DNA from 4 places in the Streptomyces sp. NPDC014891 genome. Region 3 is predicted to be linked to each of the others. Evidence: riboswitches for the same ligand, from Rfam matches in the RefSeq annotation. Region 3 holds a riboswitch; each other region holds the start of a gene.
The links. Region 3 has a riboswitch for cobalamin ahead of metE (5-methyltetrahydropteroyltriglutamate--homocysteine S-methyltransferase). Riboswitches for the same ligand answer to the same signal wherever they lie in the genome.
Positions count from the first base shown of each region.

Region 1: it holds a riboswitch for cobalamin, as region 3 does, so the genes downstream of both, cobN (cobaltochelatase subunit CobN) here and metE (5-methyltetrahydropteroyltriglutamate--homocysteine S-methyltransferase) in region 3, are expected to answer to the same signal.
Region 2: it holds a riboswitch for cobalamin, as region 3 does, so the genes downstream of both, ACF09E_RS12720 (ABC transporter substrate-binding protein) here and metE (5-methyltetrahydropteroyltriglutamate--homocysteine S-methyltransferase) in region 3, are expected to answer to the same signal.
Region 4: it holds a riboswitch for cobalamin, as region 3 does, so the genes downstream of both, ACF09E_RS26175 (cobalamin biosynthesis protein) here and metE (5-methyltetrahydropteroyltriglutamate--homocysteine S-methyltransferase) in region 3, are expected to answer to the same signal.

Region 1 is NZ_JBIBWF010000008.1:141,301-145,171, reverse strand. Features, by position in the region: gene cobN (cobaltochelatase subunit CobN) at 1-1,505, opposite strand, end outside; cobalamin riboswitch at 1,545-1,670, opposite strand; gene ACF09E_RS23305 (cobalamin biosynthesis protein CobG) at 1,772-3,076, shown strand; gene ACF09E_RS23300 (precorrin-8X methylmutase) at 3,073-3,726, shown strand; gene cobJ (precorrin-3B C(17)-methyltransferase) at 3,723-3,871, shown strand, end outside.
Region 2 is NZ_JBIBWF010000004.1:181,739-185,609, reverse strand. Features, by position in the region: gene ACF09E_RS12725 (FecCD family ABC transporter permease) at 1-150, opposite strand, end outside; gene ACF09E_RS12720 (ABC transporter substrate-binding protein) at 225-1,265, opposite strand; cobalamin riboswitch at 1,351-1,514, opposite strand; gene ACF09E_RS12715 (UBP-type zinc finger domain-containing protein) at 2,307-2,600, opposite strand; gene ACF09E_RS12710 (NEW3 domain-containing protein) at 2,975-3,871, opposite strand, start outside.
Region 3 is NZ_JBIBWF010000004.1:580,496-584,366, reverse strand. Features, by position in the region: gene metE (5-methyltetrahydropteroyltriglutamate--homocysteine S-methyltransferase) at 1-2,050, opposite strand, end outside; cobalamin riboswitch at 2,217-2,444, opposite strand; gene ACF09E_RS14505 (short-chain fatty acyl-CoA regulator family protein) at 2,550-3,871, opposite strand, start outside.
Region 4 is NZ_JBIBWF010000009.1:356,487-360,357, forward strand. Features, by position in the region: gene ACF09E_RS26170 (cobyric acid synthase) at 1-1,349, opposite strand, end outside; gene ACF09E_RS26175 (cobalamin biosynthesis protein) at 1,346-2,335, opposite strand; cobalamin riboswitch at 2,366-2,508, opposite strand; gene ACF09E_RS26180 (hypothetical protein) at 2,580-2,801, opposite strand; gene ACF09E_RS26185 (anion permease) at 2,814-3,871, opposite strand, start outside.

The sequences.
Region 1 (3,871 bases), on a different contig from region 3:
CGGTAGGCGGCCAGGTAGTGGTGGGACGGCGGGAGGTCGGGGTCGTGGTAGATCGCGATCGGGTTCTCGCCGAAGCCGCGCGGCGGCTGGATGAGGACCAGCAGGTTCCCCCGGCGGAGGGCGGCGAGGACGATGTCGCCCTCCGGATTGCGCGAGCGGTCGAGGAACATCTCGCCGGGCGCCGGGCCCCAGTGCTCCTCGACGTGGGTCCGCAGCTCCTCCGGGAGCGTCGCGTACCAGCGCTTGTAGTCGGCGGCCGGGATGCGGACCGGGTTCCTGGCGAGCTGCTCCTCCGTCAGCCAGTCCTGGTCGTGGCCGCCGGCCTCGATGAGGGCGTAGATCAGCTCGTCGCCGTCGCCGGAGACCACGCCCGGCAGGTCCGCCTCGGGCCCGAAGTCGTACCCCTCGGCGATCAGCCGGCGCAGCAGCGACACGGCGGAGGCCGGGGTGTCGAGGCCGACGGCGTTGCCGATGCGGGAGTGCTTCGTCGGGTAGGCGGAGAGGACGAGCGCCAGCCTCTTCTCGGCGTTCGGGATGTGCCGGAGGCGGGCGTGCCGCACGGCGATCCCGGCGACACGGGCGGCGCGCTCGGCGTCGGCCACGTAGGCGGGCAGGCCGTCCTCGTCGATCTCCTTGAAGGAGAACGGCACGGTGATCAGGCGCCCGTCGAACTCGGGGACGGCGACCTGTCCGGCGGCGTCCAGCGGGGACAGGCCCTCGTCGTTCTCCTCCCAGGCGGCGCGCGAACCGGTCAGGCACAGGGCCTGGAGGATCGGCACGTCGAGCGCGGCGAGCGCGCCCGCGTCCCAGGCCTCCTCGTCGCCGCCGGCCTGCGCCTCGGCGGGCTTGGTGCCGCCCGCCGCGAGGACGGTGGTGACGATCGCGTCGGCGGTGCGGAGCCTGTCGATCAGCTCCGGTTCGGGGGCGCGCAGGGAGGTCACGTACAGCGGGACGGCCCGCGCACCGGCGTCCTCGATCGCGTCGCACAGGACGCCGACGAAGGCGGTGTTCCCGCTCATGTGGTGGGCGCGGTAGTAGAGCACGGCGACGGTGGGGCCGGTGGTCGCGCGGGCGGTGCGCTCCAGCGGGCCCCAGGTCGGGGCGGCCGCCGGGGACTCGAAGCCGTGACCGGTGAGCAGCACGGTGTCGGAGAGGAAGCGGGCCAGCTGCTCCAGGTTCGCCGGGCCGCCGTGCGCCAGGTAGGCGTGCGCCTCGGTGGCGACGCCGACGGGGACGGTGGACGCCTCCATCAGCTGCGCGTCGGGAGCCTGTTCGCCGCTGAGGACGACCACCGGCTTTCCGGCGGCGCGCACCGCGTCGAGGCCGTCCTCCCAGGAGCGGAGGCCGCCGAGGAGACGGACGACGACGAGGTCGGCCTCGGCCAGGAGGCCGGTCAGGTCGGCGAGGGGGAGACGGGCGGGGTTGGCGAAGCGGTACTCCACCGGACCGCCGGCCGCGCGGGCGCTGAGCAGGTCGGTGTCGGAGTGCGACAGCAGCAGGAGCATGGCGAGCTCAGGCCTTCCTCGGGGTTGTCCGCGCCCCGGGTGGTCGTGTGGACGGCGGGAGTTCCTGACTCACCCGCGGATGCGGGCTCACAGTGGCGGGACCGCGCCGGATTCTCACCGGGCTTCCTCCCCGGGGTCCTGGGACCCCATGCCGATCTGCATCCTAGATCGTGGCGTCGGCGGGCCCCAGGGAGCGGCGGAGTCGACCGGATCACACCCGCTGGTCGACCGGATCACACCCGCTGGTCGGCCGGTTCCCCGTCGGTATGCTCGCCGCCATGCCGCCCACCCCGCCCCCGACGCCCGAACCGGGCGAACCTCGCACAAGGGACCGTGGCGACGCGTGCCCCGGGGCGCTGCGCCTGCACTCCGCCGACGACGGCCGCCTCGCCCGACTCCGGCTTCCCGGAGGGCGCCTGACGGCACATCAGGTCGAGATCCTGGCGGCCGCCGCGGAGCGTCTGGGCGACGGACGGCTCAGCGTCACCTCCCGCGGCAACGCCGAGCTGCGCGGTCTCGGCGACGACTGCGGGGCCGAGCTGGCGGCGCTCCTCGCCGAGGCCGGCCTGCTGCCCTCCCCCAGCCACGAACGCGTCCGGAACATCGTCGCCTCGCCGGCCTCGGGCCTCGACGGACTCGGCGCGGCCGACGTGCAGTTGTGGGCCCGGGAGCTCGACACCCACCTGCTCTCCGCGCCCTGGGCGGCGGCGCTCTCCGGCCGGTTCCTCTTCGTCCTCGACGACGGGCGGGGGGACGTCGCCGGACTCGGCGGCGATGTGACCTTGGTCGCAGTGGGCGGCGGGGAGGCGGAGCTGCACGTCGGCGGGCGGGCCGTCCGGCTCGCGGCCTCCGACGCGCCCGCGGCCGCGCTGGCCGCGGCGGGCGGTTTCCTGGCCGCCGCCGCCGAGGCCGGCACCGGCGCCTGGCGGGTCCGCGAGCTGCCTCCGGGGTACGGCGTGGACCTCGCGGAGTGCGGGGTCGCCGGGGAATCCGTCCCCGCGCCGGCGCTCCCGTACGGCCCTCCCCCCGCGCCCGGCGTCCTCGGGCCCGCCGCCCTGTCGGTGCTCGCCCCGCTCGGCCGGCTCACCGCCGGCCGGCTGCGGGCGCTGCTCCCCGCCGACGAGGTACGGCTCACGCCCTGGCGCGGGGTCGTCGTGGCCGGAACGGACCCCGGGCGGCTGCCCCTGCTCGACGCGGCCGGGCTGATCACCCGCCCCGACTCCCCCTGGGCCGGGGTCACCGCCTGCACCGGACGGCCGGGCTGCGCCAAGTCCCTCGCGGACGTCCGCGAGGACGCGACACCGGGACCGACCCCGGGCCCCGGCTCCGGCTCGGGACCAGCCCCGGGCCCCGGCTCGGGCTCGGAACCGGCCCCGGGATCCGGCTCGCGCCGATCCGGCCCGCCCGTCCTCCCCGTGCACTTCTCCGGGTGCGAGCGGCGCTGCGGACACCCGCACGGCGTCTGGACCGACGTCCTCGCCACCGCCGGCGGCGACTACCTGGTGAACGGCGTTCCCACCCCCCGTACCGCCCTGCCCGAAGCCGTGACCGCGGCCCGCACGACGAGATGAGCGAGAGCAACAGGATGTTCGACTACGAGAAGGACGGGGCGGAGATCTACCGCCGGTCCTTTGCCACGATCCGCGCCGAGGCGGATCTGGCGGGCCTGCCCGCCGACGTCGCCCAGGTGGCGGTCCGGATGATCCACGCCTGCGGCATGACCGACCTCGTACGCGACATCGCCTGGTCGCCGCAGGTCGTCACGCGGGCCCGCGCCGCCCTCCGGGCCGGAGCACCGATCCTCTGCGACGCGCAGATGGTCGCGAGCGGCGTCACCCGGCGGCGGCTGCCCGCCGACAACGACGTGGTCTGCACCCTCTCCGACCCGTCCGTGCCGGCCCTCGCCGCCGAGCTGGGCACCACCCGCTCCGCCGCCGCCCTCGAACTGTGGCGGGACCGCCTCGAAGGCTCGGTCGTCGCCATCGGCAACGCGCCGACCGCCCTCTTCCACCTGCTCCAGATGGTCGCCGACGGCGCCGGGAGGCCCGCCGCCGTCCTCGGCATACCCGTCGGCTTCATCGGCGCCGCCGAGTCCAAGGACGCCCTGGCCGCACAGGACCTCGGCCTCGACTACCTCGTCGTCCGGGGCCGGCGCGGCGGCAGCGCGATGACGGCCGCCGCGATCAACGCGATCGCCCACGAAGCGGAGATCCAGGCATGACCACCGTGACCGGAAAGCTGTACGGCGTCGGCCTCGGGCCCGGCGACCCGGACCTCCTGACCCTCGCCGCGGTGAAGGCGATCGCCGCCGCCGACGTGATCGCGTACCACTCGGCCCGCCACGGCCGTTCCATCGCCCGCTCGAT
Region 2 (3,871 bases), 400 kb from region 3:
GCGGGCGGCCACGACGGACCAGGAGTCCGAGACGCGGATGTCGGCCGGACCGATCGTGAGGGCGACGGCGACCGATGCGCACAGCAGGACGACCCCGCCGACCGCGGCCACCGGCGCGAGGGCCCGGGACGAGCGGGCGGAGGCACGCACCGGCCGGCCCACCGCGACGGGCCGGTCTGCCTGATCCCGGTCCGGCGGGTCCGCCGTCTCCAGCCCCGGCCGGGTCACTTCGCGAGACCGTACGTCTTGAGCGCGGCGGAGACCTTCTCGATGCCCTCGACCGTGCGGATGGTGGGGTTCATGGCCTGACCGCTGAGGATCACGTACCGCCTGTTCCGCACCGCCGTCATGTTCCGGGTGACCGCGTGCGACTCCAGGAACTCGATCTTCTTCGCGGCGCTCTCCGCCGACTGCGCCCGGCGGGTCAGATCGGCGATCACCAGCACGTCGGGATCGCGGTCGGCGACGGTCTCCCAGTTGATCTGCGGCCACTCCTCCTTCGTGTCGTCGAAGACGTTCTTCACACCGAGCGCCCCGCTGACGATGCCGGGAGCGCCGCAGCAGCCGGCCATGTACGGTCCCTGCGAGTCGGAGAACCAGTAGAGGACGGACGCGTCGCCGAAGTCCGCGCCGGCCGTGGCCTTCCCGACCCGGGCCCGGAGCTCGCCCACGAGCTTCTCCCCGCGCTCCGGCACACCGAAGACGCGGGCGAGGTCCCTGATCTCCCCGTACACGGTGTCCATGGTCAGTGGACTCGTCCGCACACCGTCGCCACCGCCGCCGTTGTCCTTGCCGACGCAGTCGCCGGGGGAGAGGTAGGTGGGCACGCCGAGCTTCGTGAACCGCTCCCGCGGGGCCACGCCGCCCTTGCCGAGGGTGTACAGGAAGGACGCGCTGACGAAGTCCGGTTCGACGTCGAGGACCTTCTCGAAGGACGGGTAGCGGTCGGCGAGCCGGGGCACGGTCGCGTTCGCCTTCTCCAGCCCGCCGAGGACCGGATCGGTCCAGGTGGCGGTGCCCACCATGCGGTCGGCGAGGCCGAGGGAGAGCAGGATCTCGGCCGATCCCTGGTCCAGGGCGACAGCCCGGCGGGGGACGTGGTCGATCTCGACCCGCTGTCCGCAGTTGTCCAGACGGACGGGATGGCCGGGGCCCGCCTGCTTCGCCTCGGGCGCGTCCGCCCTGGTGGTGCCGCCGCAGCCGGAGACGAGGGCGGCGGCGGCCACGAGCAGCACGGCGGCACGGAAACGGGGGGCGAGGGGCACAGGAGGAGTCCTTCTGCGTCAGGGCTCATGCGCGGAGCCTGTCGTACGGTGCTTCCCGGACGACGGCACGCCGTCCGGGGCGCCAGCAGGTCTTCGGACTCGGGGTCGTCCGGACGGAACGCCTTCCCGGGCCCGTCGGGACCCAGTGGCCGCTGCTCCGCCCGTCACCCTCACCGCTGCGCGTCAGCTCCGGATTCCCACCGGATTCCCTGACCCGCGCACATATCGTGTCGATACGTACAGGGGTACGACTGGCCCGGGCAAACTACCACAGGGCGATCTTGGGCCCGGAGGGCCGCCCGCCGGAAGGAATCCCAGGTGAGGGCCGTCTGGTCGCCGCTCTCGCCTGCGAACGGCCGGCCGGTGGATCGCGACCCGGCAGCCGCAGAACGGAAGCGCGTACCTCCGCACGCCCGTGCCGCCGCCCGGGTGCACCTGCCCTCGTGGGCGCATGAGAAGGATCTCTCCGGGCAGCCGAGTGGGGGAGGAGAACAGCATCCCTCCCTACCCGGTAAGGCGGTGTGATCATGGGAAGCGACGTACGGACCGGCCGTCCGAATCTGCCGGACCCGTCGGATCCGGAACTGGCGCCCCCCACGCGTCCTGTCCCTCCCGGCCCGACGGGGCCACCGCCGGAGCCCGGTCGCGAGCCCTGGCACGCGGGGACGACGGAACTGGGCACACCGCCGCCCGATCCGGTGCCTCCGAGCCCCACCCCGGTCCCCGGCCCTGGTCCCGGCCCGCAGCCGGGGCCGGTCCCCGGCCCGGTGCCCACGCCCGGCGGGCCCGACCCGGTACCCCCGACTCCGCCGCAGCCCGGTCCGGACCCCCAGCCGGGCGATCCGCGCCCGGAGCCCGGCCCGCACCCCGGGCCCCTGCCCGGGCCCGTACCGGCACCGGGCCCGGCTTTCTGACGGCTCACGCCGCCTCGGCGAACGGCATCGCGCCGGGGCGGCCCCGGGCACGCCCGGGCGTACGCGGGGCGGTACGACCGTGCGAGGGCGCCGCGTACGCCCGCCGGGTCGCCCGTCCGCGGGCGGTTCAACGCACGAGGTAGACCTCGTCCTCGTAACACCAGGCCCAGTCCTCGTCCGCGGACAGCGTCAGCGCGACCGGATGCCCGGTCCTTTCGTGATGCCGGTACGCGTGCCGCCCAGGCGAGCTGTCACAGCAACCGACGTGTCCGCACGTCGCGCACCAGAGCAGCCGCCGCCAACTCCCACCCGAGGACAGGCAATCGGCGCATGCCTCGGCCGGCGCATCCGGCGCTAGAGGGAGAGCCGCGACATGGTCGCAGGCGCGCCCGCCCTCCGGTCGGCCCCCGTCGTACGCCACGGCCCACGAAGGCCGAGGCGCGTCGAGAGGCCGGTCGGGCCGTGCGTCATCGTCGGATCGGTCCATCGCCCGATTCTCCCGCACCCGAGAGAAAGAAGCCCTGCCGAGCCCCCCGGCCCCAGGGTCCGCCCACCGCGGTACACGGTCGTTCGGAAGGCGGTGAGACGGTCGGCGGGCGCTGGAAGGGGATCCGGGGTTCGTTCGCTTCACGACGACGGCCCGTACGGCGCAACCGCCTGCATCTACGTCGCAGTGAGGCCCCTGGAGACGCGCACCGACATCGGTGGTGCCGGAGGGCCGTCCGCCGGACGTCGGCCGCCCCCGGACCGAAAGGCACGGGGGCGGCCGAGCGGAGCGTGGTCACGCGAGGGACATCAGGGGGCGATGGCCATGTCGAAGACATGGATGCCGCTGTTGTCCGGCAGGACGACGAAGTCGACCTGCTTCGCCGCGTCGAGGGGGATGGAGTGGGCGAACACGCGGTAGGCGATACCGGCGTTCCCGTACCCGCTCGGGCGGTTCCGGCCGTCGGACGACGCGACCAGCGTCGCGCCGTGCGCATCGGCGGGGGAGAAGGACCAGTTGGGGAAGCCGAAGGAACCCTTGGCGGAGGTCCCGTCCCGGTAGTAGACGGTGGCCGTTCCCGCCGCACCGCTTCCGACGCCCGACCCGAGGAAGACGAGCCGGCTGCCCTGCCCGCTCAGCGTGACCGCCTGTCCGGCACTCGCCACGTTGTCCTTCGTGCCGCTCGGCACGTCCGGCCAGGTCAGCTTCGCGCCCAGCGCGCTCACGGACGCGCCGCGGGTCAGGCCGACGGCCGCGAGCTTCTGGGCGGAGAAGCTGTTGCCCTCGCCGTCGTAGTCGCCGGGCGCGGTGTCGGACTCGTCGGTGACGGCGACCCCGTTGTAGGCGGCCTTGAGATCGGCCAGCGGCTCGCCCGTGCGCTGGGACAGCGTGCCGGTGGCGGAGCCGGCACCGTCACCGCCCTTGTACGTCGCGGCAGCGGTGAACGTACGGATCGCGAACCCCGGTCGCTGCTCCGGAACCTGGATCCTGAACTCGGTGACGACGGACTGGCCGGCGGACAGGGCGCCGCTCACGGTGCGTTCGGCCGGCTGCACCGCCCAGCCCACCGGCCCGGCGAAGGACACCTTCAGGGAGCGCATGCGGTCGGGCCCCGCGTTCTTGACGGTCACCTTCACCACCGAGATCGCGGGCCCCTGGAGGTCGACCGGGGAGATGGCCACCTCCGTCCTCGCGGCGGCGGGCGC
Region 3 (3,871 bases):
AGCGGGCGGCCTCCAGGCTGATGACGTCGGCGTCGAGGTCGTCGATGGCCTGGACGATGTCGCCGAACTCGGCGTAGCACATGTGGGTGTGGATCTGGGTGTCGGGCCGGACCCCGCTGGTGGAGAGCCGGAACGACTCGGTCGCCCAGTCGAGGTAGGCGGCGTGGTCCGCGGCGCGCAGCGGGAGGGTCTCCCGGAGCGCGGGCTCGTCGACCTGGATGACCGAGGTGCCCGCCGCCTCCAGGTCGTTCACCTCGTCGCGCAGGGCGAGCGCCACCTGCCGGGCCGTGTCGCCGAGCGGCTGGTCGTCGCGGACGAAGGACCAGGCGAGCATGGTGACGGGACCGGTCAGCATGCCCTTGACCGGCTTGCGGGTCTGCGCCTGCGCGTAGGTGGTCCAGCGCACCGTCATCGGCTCGGGGCGGGAGATGTCCCCGGCCAGGACCGGGGGCCGGACGTAGCGGGTGCCGTACGACTGCACCCAGCCGTGCTGCGTGGCGAAGTACCCGGTGAGCTGCTCGGCGAAGTACTGCACCATGTCGTTGCGCTCGGGCTCGCCGTGCACGAGCACGTCGACGCCGGTCTTCTCCTGGAAGGAGAGGACCTCGCGGATCTCGTCCTTGATGCGCTCCTCGTAGCCGGCCGTGTCGATGCGGCCGGCGCGCAGGTCCGCGCGGGCGACGCGGAGTTCGTCGGTCTGCGGGAAGGAGCCGATGGTGGTGGTCGGCAGCAGGGGCAGACCGAGGTGCGCGCGCTGGGCGGCGGTCCGTTCGGCGTACGGCTGGGAGCGGCGGCCGTCCGCGTCGGTGATGGCGGCGGTGCGGGCGCGCACGGCCGGGTCACGGGTGAGGGCGGAGTCGGCGCGGGAGGCCAGGTCGGCCCGGTTGGCCGCCAGTTCGGCGCTGATCGCGTCGGTGCCGTTCCCGAGGCCCTTGGCGAGGGTGACGACCTCGGCGGTCTTCTGCCGGGCGAAGGCGAGCCAGCGCCGGACCTGCGGGTCGATGTCGACCTCGGCAGCCGCGTCCAGCGGGACGTGCAGGAGGGAGCAGGACGCGGCCACGTCGACCCGGTCGGCGAGACCGAGCAGGGTGGCGAGCGTGGCCAGGGACTTCTGGTAGTCGTTGATCCAGATGTTGCGGCCGTTGACGACGCCCGCGACCAGGCGCTTGCCGGGCAGTCCGCCGACGCGGGCGAGGTCGTCGAGGTTGCCGGCGGCGCGCTCGGTGAAGTCGAGGGCGAGACCGTCCACCGGTGCCGAGGCCAGCACCTGGAGGGCGTCGCCGAGGCGGTCGAAGTAGGAGGCGACGAGCAGCTTGGGCCGGTCGGTGAGCGCGCCGAGGTCGCGGTAGGCGCGGGCGGCGGCGTTCAGGTCGGCCGGGGTGCGGTCCTGGACGAGGGCGGGCTCGTCCAGCTGGACCCATTCGGCGCCCGCCGCGCGCAGGTCGGCGAGGACCTCGGCGTAGACCGGGAGCAGCCGGTCGAGGAGGGTGAGCGGGTCGAAGTCCTCGGCCACGCCGGGTGCAGGCTTGGCGAGCAGCAGGTAGGTGACGGGTCCGACGAGGACCGGGCGGGCCGTCAGGCCGAGGGCGACGGCTTCCTTCAGCTCGGAGACCTGCTTCGCCGAGTCGGCGGTGAAGACGGTGTCGGGGCCGAGCTCGGGGACCAGGTAGTGGTAGTTGGTGTCGAACCACTTGGTCATCTCCAGGGGCGCGACGTCCTGGGTGCCGCGGGCCATGGCGAAGTAGCCGTCGAGCGCGTCCGCGTCGACGGCGGCGCGGTGGCGGGAGGGGACAGCGCCGACCATGACACTGGTGTCCAGAACGTGGTCGTAGTACGAGAAGTCACCGGTCGGCACCTCGTCGATGCCGGCGTCGGCCAGCTGCTGCCAGTAGGAGCGGCGCAGTTCGGCGGCGGTGGTCCGGAGGGCGTCGGCGGAGACCCGGCCCTTCCAGTAGCCCTCGATGGCCTTCTTCAGTTCACGGTTCCGACCCTGGCGGGGGTAGCCGTACACGGTGGCTCGTGCTGCCGCGGCTGCGGGCTTCGCTGTCACGGAACTCTCCTTCGCGAGATGTGTCCAGAGCCATCCCGGACGACGGGACGCGGACGCGAAGGGAACGACAGGACGTGCGGACCACGTCACGGGAGAACCGTGCGTCGCCGCTCGCTGTGTACGCCGACCCGCCCACGAGGTCACCGGGATGTCCGCGCGCGGAATCGTCCGCGTGCGGGCAACGGGCAGGTCTTCGGACTCACGGGCACGCTCTCCGGTCCGACCGGAGGGCACCTACTGGCCGTCGCTTCCCAGGACCGTTGTCCGGTCCCAGTGCGTATGACGGCGGTCGTTCCCGCTCACCGCTGCGGGGCAGTCCCGGATTCCCACCGGGTTCCCTCTTACGACGCATCCCGCCTGGCGGACGGGGCGAACCAGCTGCCGGGCCAGACTAGGGTGCGGGATCCTCGGCGGCGAGTCGGTGTCCACCATGTGGACGCGAAAATGAGACGGCCGGTCGAGCGGGAGCAGCACGTCCCGGCCGGGAGCCGCGCGGGATTCAACGCTCGGACACCACCGGGTACGGCACCAGGGCGCGCCGGTCGGGGTCGACGGAGAGGATACCGCCGGCGGGCGGCCGGGCGCGCTGGGCGCAGTCCTGGCGTTCGCAGATCCGGCAGCCCAGACCGATCGGGGTGGCGGCCCGCGGGTCGTGGAGGGCGATGCCCTCCGCGTACACGAGGCGTGGCGCGTGACGCAGCTCGCAGCCCAGCGCGACGGCGAAGTCGGCGCGTGCCGCGTGGTGGCCGAATCCTCCCCGGGTCACCGTGCGGGCGATCCAGAAGTACTTCTTGCCGTCCGGCATCTCCGCCACCTGGGTGAGGATCCGGCCGGGCGCGGAGAACGCCTCGTACACGGTCCACAGGGGGCAGGTGCCGCCCAGGCGTGAGAAGTGGAAGTCGGTGGCGGACTGCCGTTTGGAGATGTTGCCCGCGCGGTCGGCCCGCAGGAAGGAGAAGGGCACCCCGCGGCGGCCGGTGCGCTGGAGCGTGCTCAGCCGGTGGCAGACGGTCTCGAATCCGACGCCGAAGCGCGCCTGAAGGAGCTCGACGTCGTAGCGGAGCTCCTCGGCGGCCGTGTGGAAGGCGGTGTACGGCATGAGGACCGCGCCGGCGAAGTAGTTGGCGAGCCCGATCCTGGCCAGCCCCTCCGCCTGGGTGGAGGTGAGCTCGGCGGCGGAGACCAGTGCGTCGAGGAGCGGCCCGTGCTCCAGGAACGCCAGCTGCGTGGCGAGCTGGAACGCGCGCTGCCCCTCGCTGAGCCAGGGGGACAGCATGAGCAGGCCGCTGTCCGGGTCGAACCGCCGGGCGTCGGCGGACCTTTCGGGGCCCGCCCGAAGGATCTTGATGCCGTGTCCGGCCCTGAGGCGGTCCGTCAGGGCATCGGCCGCGCGGCCAGCCCGGCCGGTGTCCAGGGCGGCGGCGGTCGCCTCGGCCTCGGTCTCCAGAACCGCGAAGTGATTGTGGTGGGCGTAGAAGAAGTCCCGTACCTCGTCGTGGGGTTCGGCGGGCAGGAGGCCCGCGGTCTCCTCGGGTGACGCCAGGGCCGCCACCCGCTCGGAGGCGTCGCGGTAGCGCTGGTGCAGGGTGACGAGGGCCCGGGCCACCTCCGGATGGTCGCGGGCCACGTCCGCGATCTCGTCCTGAGCTATCGGGGCGCCACAGGCCTCGTCCCCGAGCGCAGCCCGCAGATCCGTCGCCAGCCGCTCCTCGCCGGCCTCGGAGAAGAACTCCGGGTCGACGCCGAACACCTCGGCGATCCGCAGCAGCACCGGAGCGGTCAGCGGACGCTGACTGTGCTCGATCTGGTTGAGGTAGCTGG
Region 4 (3,871 bases), on a different contig from region 3:
AAACGGCGGCCGGCCGCCGCGGCGACCTCCCGCAGGAACGCCCGCCGGAACCCGTCGCTCTCCAGCGAGCCGTGCCAGTGGGTCCCCCAGACCGCGCCCACCCGGCACCCGTCGAGGAAGGGTTCGCCGCCCAGCACCTCGGCGACCCCGTGGTGGATCTCGTACCCCTCGACGTGCTCCCCGAGCGCCTCGCCGACCGGTCGGGCCAGGGTCTTCTCGCGTGCGAAGCGGACCCGCACCGGCAGCAGGCCGAGCCCGTCGACGGACCCGGCGCGGGACTCGACCTCGTCCTCGATGTGCTCGCCGAGCACCTGGAAGCCGCCGCAGACGCCGAGCACCGGCCGGCCCTCGGCCGCCCGCCGCGCCAGGGCGTCGGCGAGACCGCGCTCGCGCAGCCAGGCGAGGGCCTTGACGGTGCCGCGGGTCCCCGGCACGACGACCAGGTCGGCGTCGACGAGCTCCTCGGCCCGGTCCACGAACCGGACCACGACGCCCGGCTCGGCGGCCAGCGCGTCCACGTCGGTGAAGTTGGACATCAGGGGCACCGCGCAGACCGCGACGCGCAGCACGTCCTCGCCGACCGGCGGCGCGACGACGGACTCGCGCACCGCGCCCCGCAGCGAGACCCGGAGGCCGTCCTCCTCGTCGATGCCGAGCCCGTGGGCGTACGGCAGGACGCCGAAGGTCCGCCGGCCGGTGAGTCCGAGCAGCATGTCGAGGCCCGGTTCCAGCAGCGTCACGTCGCCGCGGAACTTGTTCACGAGGTAGCCCGCGACGAGCTCCTGGTCCTCGGGGGCGAGCAGCGCTGTCGTGCCGAAGAACTGGGCGAAGACCCCGCCCCGGTCGATGTCGCCGACCACCACGACCGGCAGCCTCGCCGCCCTCGCGATCCCCATGTTCACGATGTCGGTGCGCCGCAGGTTGATCTCGGCCGGGCTGCCCGCGCCCTCGCAGATCACCGCGTCGTACGTGCTCCGCAGCTCCTCCAGGCAGGCGAGGACCGGCTCGAAGAGCTCCTTCTGCCGCCCTCCGTGGTAGCCGCGGGCGCTCAGCTCGCCGACCGGCCGGCCCATCAGGACGACCTGGCTGGACCGGTCGCTGCCGGGCTTGAGCAGCACGGGGTTCATCAGCGCGGTGGGCTCCACCCGCGCGGCCTGCGCCTGCATGGCCTGGGCGCGGCCGATCTCGGCGCCCTCCCGGGTGACGAAGGAGTTGAGGGACATGTTCTGCCCCTTGAACGGCGCCACCTTCAGGCCCTTGCGGACCAGCCAGCGGCAGATGCCGGCCGTCACGACGCTCTTGCCCGCGTCGGACGTGGTCCCGGCGACGAGCAGACCCCCGCCCCTCACGCGTTCCTCCGCTTCCGGGCCGGCGCGCCCAGGGCGCCGGATATCAGTCGGCCGCCGGCACAGACGGCCAGCGTGAGTGCGGTGACCCGCCGGGACAGGCGCACGGCCCGGTCGATGTCGGCCACCTCCACGTCCCGCCCCCCGCCGTTGAGCACCGGCCGGTGCTCGACCCGGCCGCCGTACGCCAGAGTGCCGCCGAGGCGTACGCCGAGGGCGCCCGCGAAGGAGGCCTCGACGGGGCCCGCGTTGGGGCTGGGGTGCTTCGCCGCGTCGGCCCGCCAGGCGCGCAGGGCCCCGCGCGGGTTCCCGCCGGCGACGCTCGCCAGGGCGGCCGTCAGCCGGGCCCCGGGCCAGCCGGCCACGTCGTCGAGGCGGGCCGAGGCCCAGCCGAAGCGGCGGTGCCTGGGCGACCTGTGGCCGACCATGGCGTCGAGGGTGTTCACGGCGCGGAAGCCGACGAGGCCCGGGACGCCCGCGACCGCGCCCCAGAAGAGCGCGCCGACCACGGCGTCGGAGGTGTTCTCGGCGACCGACTCCACGACGGCGCGGGCCATCGCGGGTCCGTCCAGGGACTGCGGGTCGCGTCCGCAGAGGTGCGGCAGCCGTTCCCGGGCCACCTCCAGGTCGCCGGCGGCGAGCGCCCCGCCGATGGCCCGGGCCTCCCGCCCCAGGGTCGTACCGCCGACGACCGCCCACACGGAGGCGGCGGTCAGGGCGACGGCGGCGGCCGGCCGGTTCCGTACGGCCCGGGCGGCGAGCGCCCCGAGGGCGACGGTGGATCCGGCGCAGACGGCGGTGTGCAGGGCGCCCCAGCCGCGGTGGTCGTGGTGCAGGCGGTCCTCGACCGCGGCGGCCGCCCGGCCGAACGCGGCGACGGGATGCCCGCGGCGGGGGTCGCCGACGAGCAGGTCGACGGCGAGACCGGCGACCGCGCCGTACGCGAAGACGCCGGGGGAGGTGAGGCCGGTTCCGCTGCGGCCGGGCATGGCGCATGTCCTCACTCAGGGTCCGCGCCCTGGATCGACGTGACCGGCGGCGAGAGTTCCTGACTCCCGGACCCTCGGATCCGGTCACAGTGGCGGGACCGCGCCGGATTCGCACCGGACTTCCTCTGCTGCCGCCGTAATGGCCCCGGCAGTCCACCACGCCCCGAGAACAGCCGTCAACTCACCCTTGACCTGCGCCGGGTCACTGTGCGGAGCACCACAGACACGACGGCGGGGCGGACCGTCAGACGACGATCAGGTAGATGCCGTACGCGACGGCCGCCGCGCACAGCGCGAAGCAGGCGTACGCGGCGGTACGGGCCAGAGCCGCGGAGCCTCCGCGGGCGGCGGCCTCCTCCTGCTTGGTGAGGCCGACGATGCCGAGGGTGAAGAGGCCCACGAGCGCGACGGTCGCCACGAGGCTGACTCCGAAGACGGAGCCGAGAGCTGCCCAGTCGATCTTCATGTCGTTCGTTCCTTAGACCGCGGCGGCGGGGGCCGGGGGAGCGGTCGGGTCGGTGGGGGCCGGCGCGGGGATGGTCGTCCGGAGCTCCTCGTCCGCGACGGCGGCGACGGAGCCGGCGGGCGGCGGCGGGGTGACGGCGGCCATGGCGGTGGTCACGACGCCCGCGGGCTCGCCGTCGAGGTCGTCGTCGGTGACGTTGTTGTGGTCGACCGGCTTGCGGCGGGAGAGCGACCAGATGACGCCCGAGCCGACGACCAGCAGGACGGCGACGGCGGCGATGCCCCAGGGGCCCTGCTTGGTGAGGAACTCTGCACCGGCGCCGACCAGGGCGGCGGCGGGCAGGGTCAGACCCCAGGCGACGAACATCCGGGTGGCGGTCGACCAGCGGACGACGCCGCCCTTGCGGCCGAGACCGGCGCCCATCACGGCACCCGAGCAGGACTGGGTGGTGGAGAGGGAGAAGCCGAGGTGAGAGGAGGCGAGGATGACCGTCGCGGCGCTGGTCTGGGCGGCGAAGCCCTGCTGCGGCTGGAGGTCGGTGAGGCCCTTGCCCATGGTGCGGATGATGCGCCAGCCGCCGAGGTACGTGCCGAGGGCGATGGCCACACCGGCGGAGACGACGACCCACAGCGGGGGGTTCGAGCCCGGGGCGACGACACCCTGGGTGACCAGGGCCAGGGTGATGATGCCCATCGTCTTCTGGGCGTCGTTGGTGCCGTGGGCGAGGGAGACGAGACCGGCGGAGGCGATCTGGCCCGCCCGGTAGCCCTTGGCCGTGGCCTTCGCCTCGGGGTTGGCCTTGATCTTGTACGTCAGCCGGGTGGCGGCCATCGCGGCGAGGCCGGCGACGAGCGGCGCGGCGACGGCCGGGATGAGGACCTTGGTGACGATGGTGGGCCCGTTCACGGCCGACCAGCCGGCCGACATGACCGCGGCGCCGATGAGGCCGCCGAAGAGGGCGTGGGAGGAGCTGGACGGGAGTCCGAGCAGCCAGGTCAGGAGGTTCCAGAGGATCGCGCCCACCAAGGCGGCGAAGATCACCTCTGTACGAATGCCCTCTTCGTTGATGA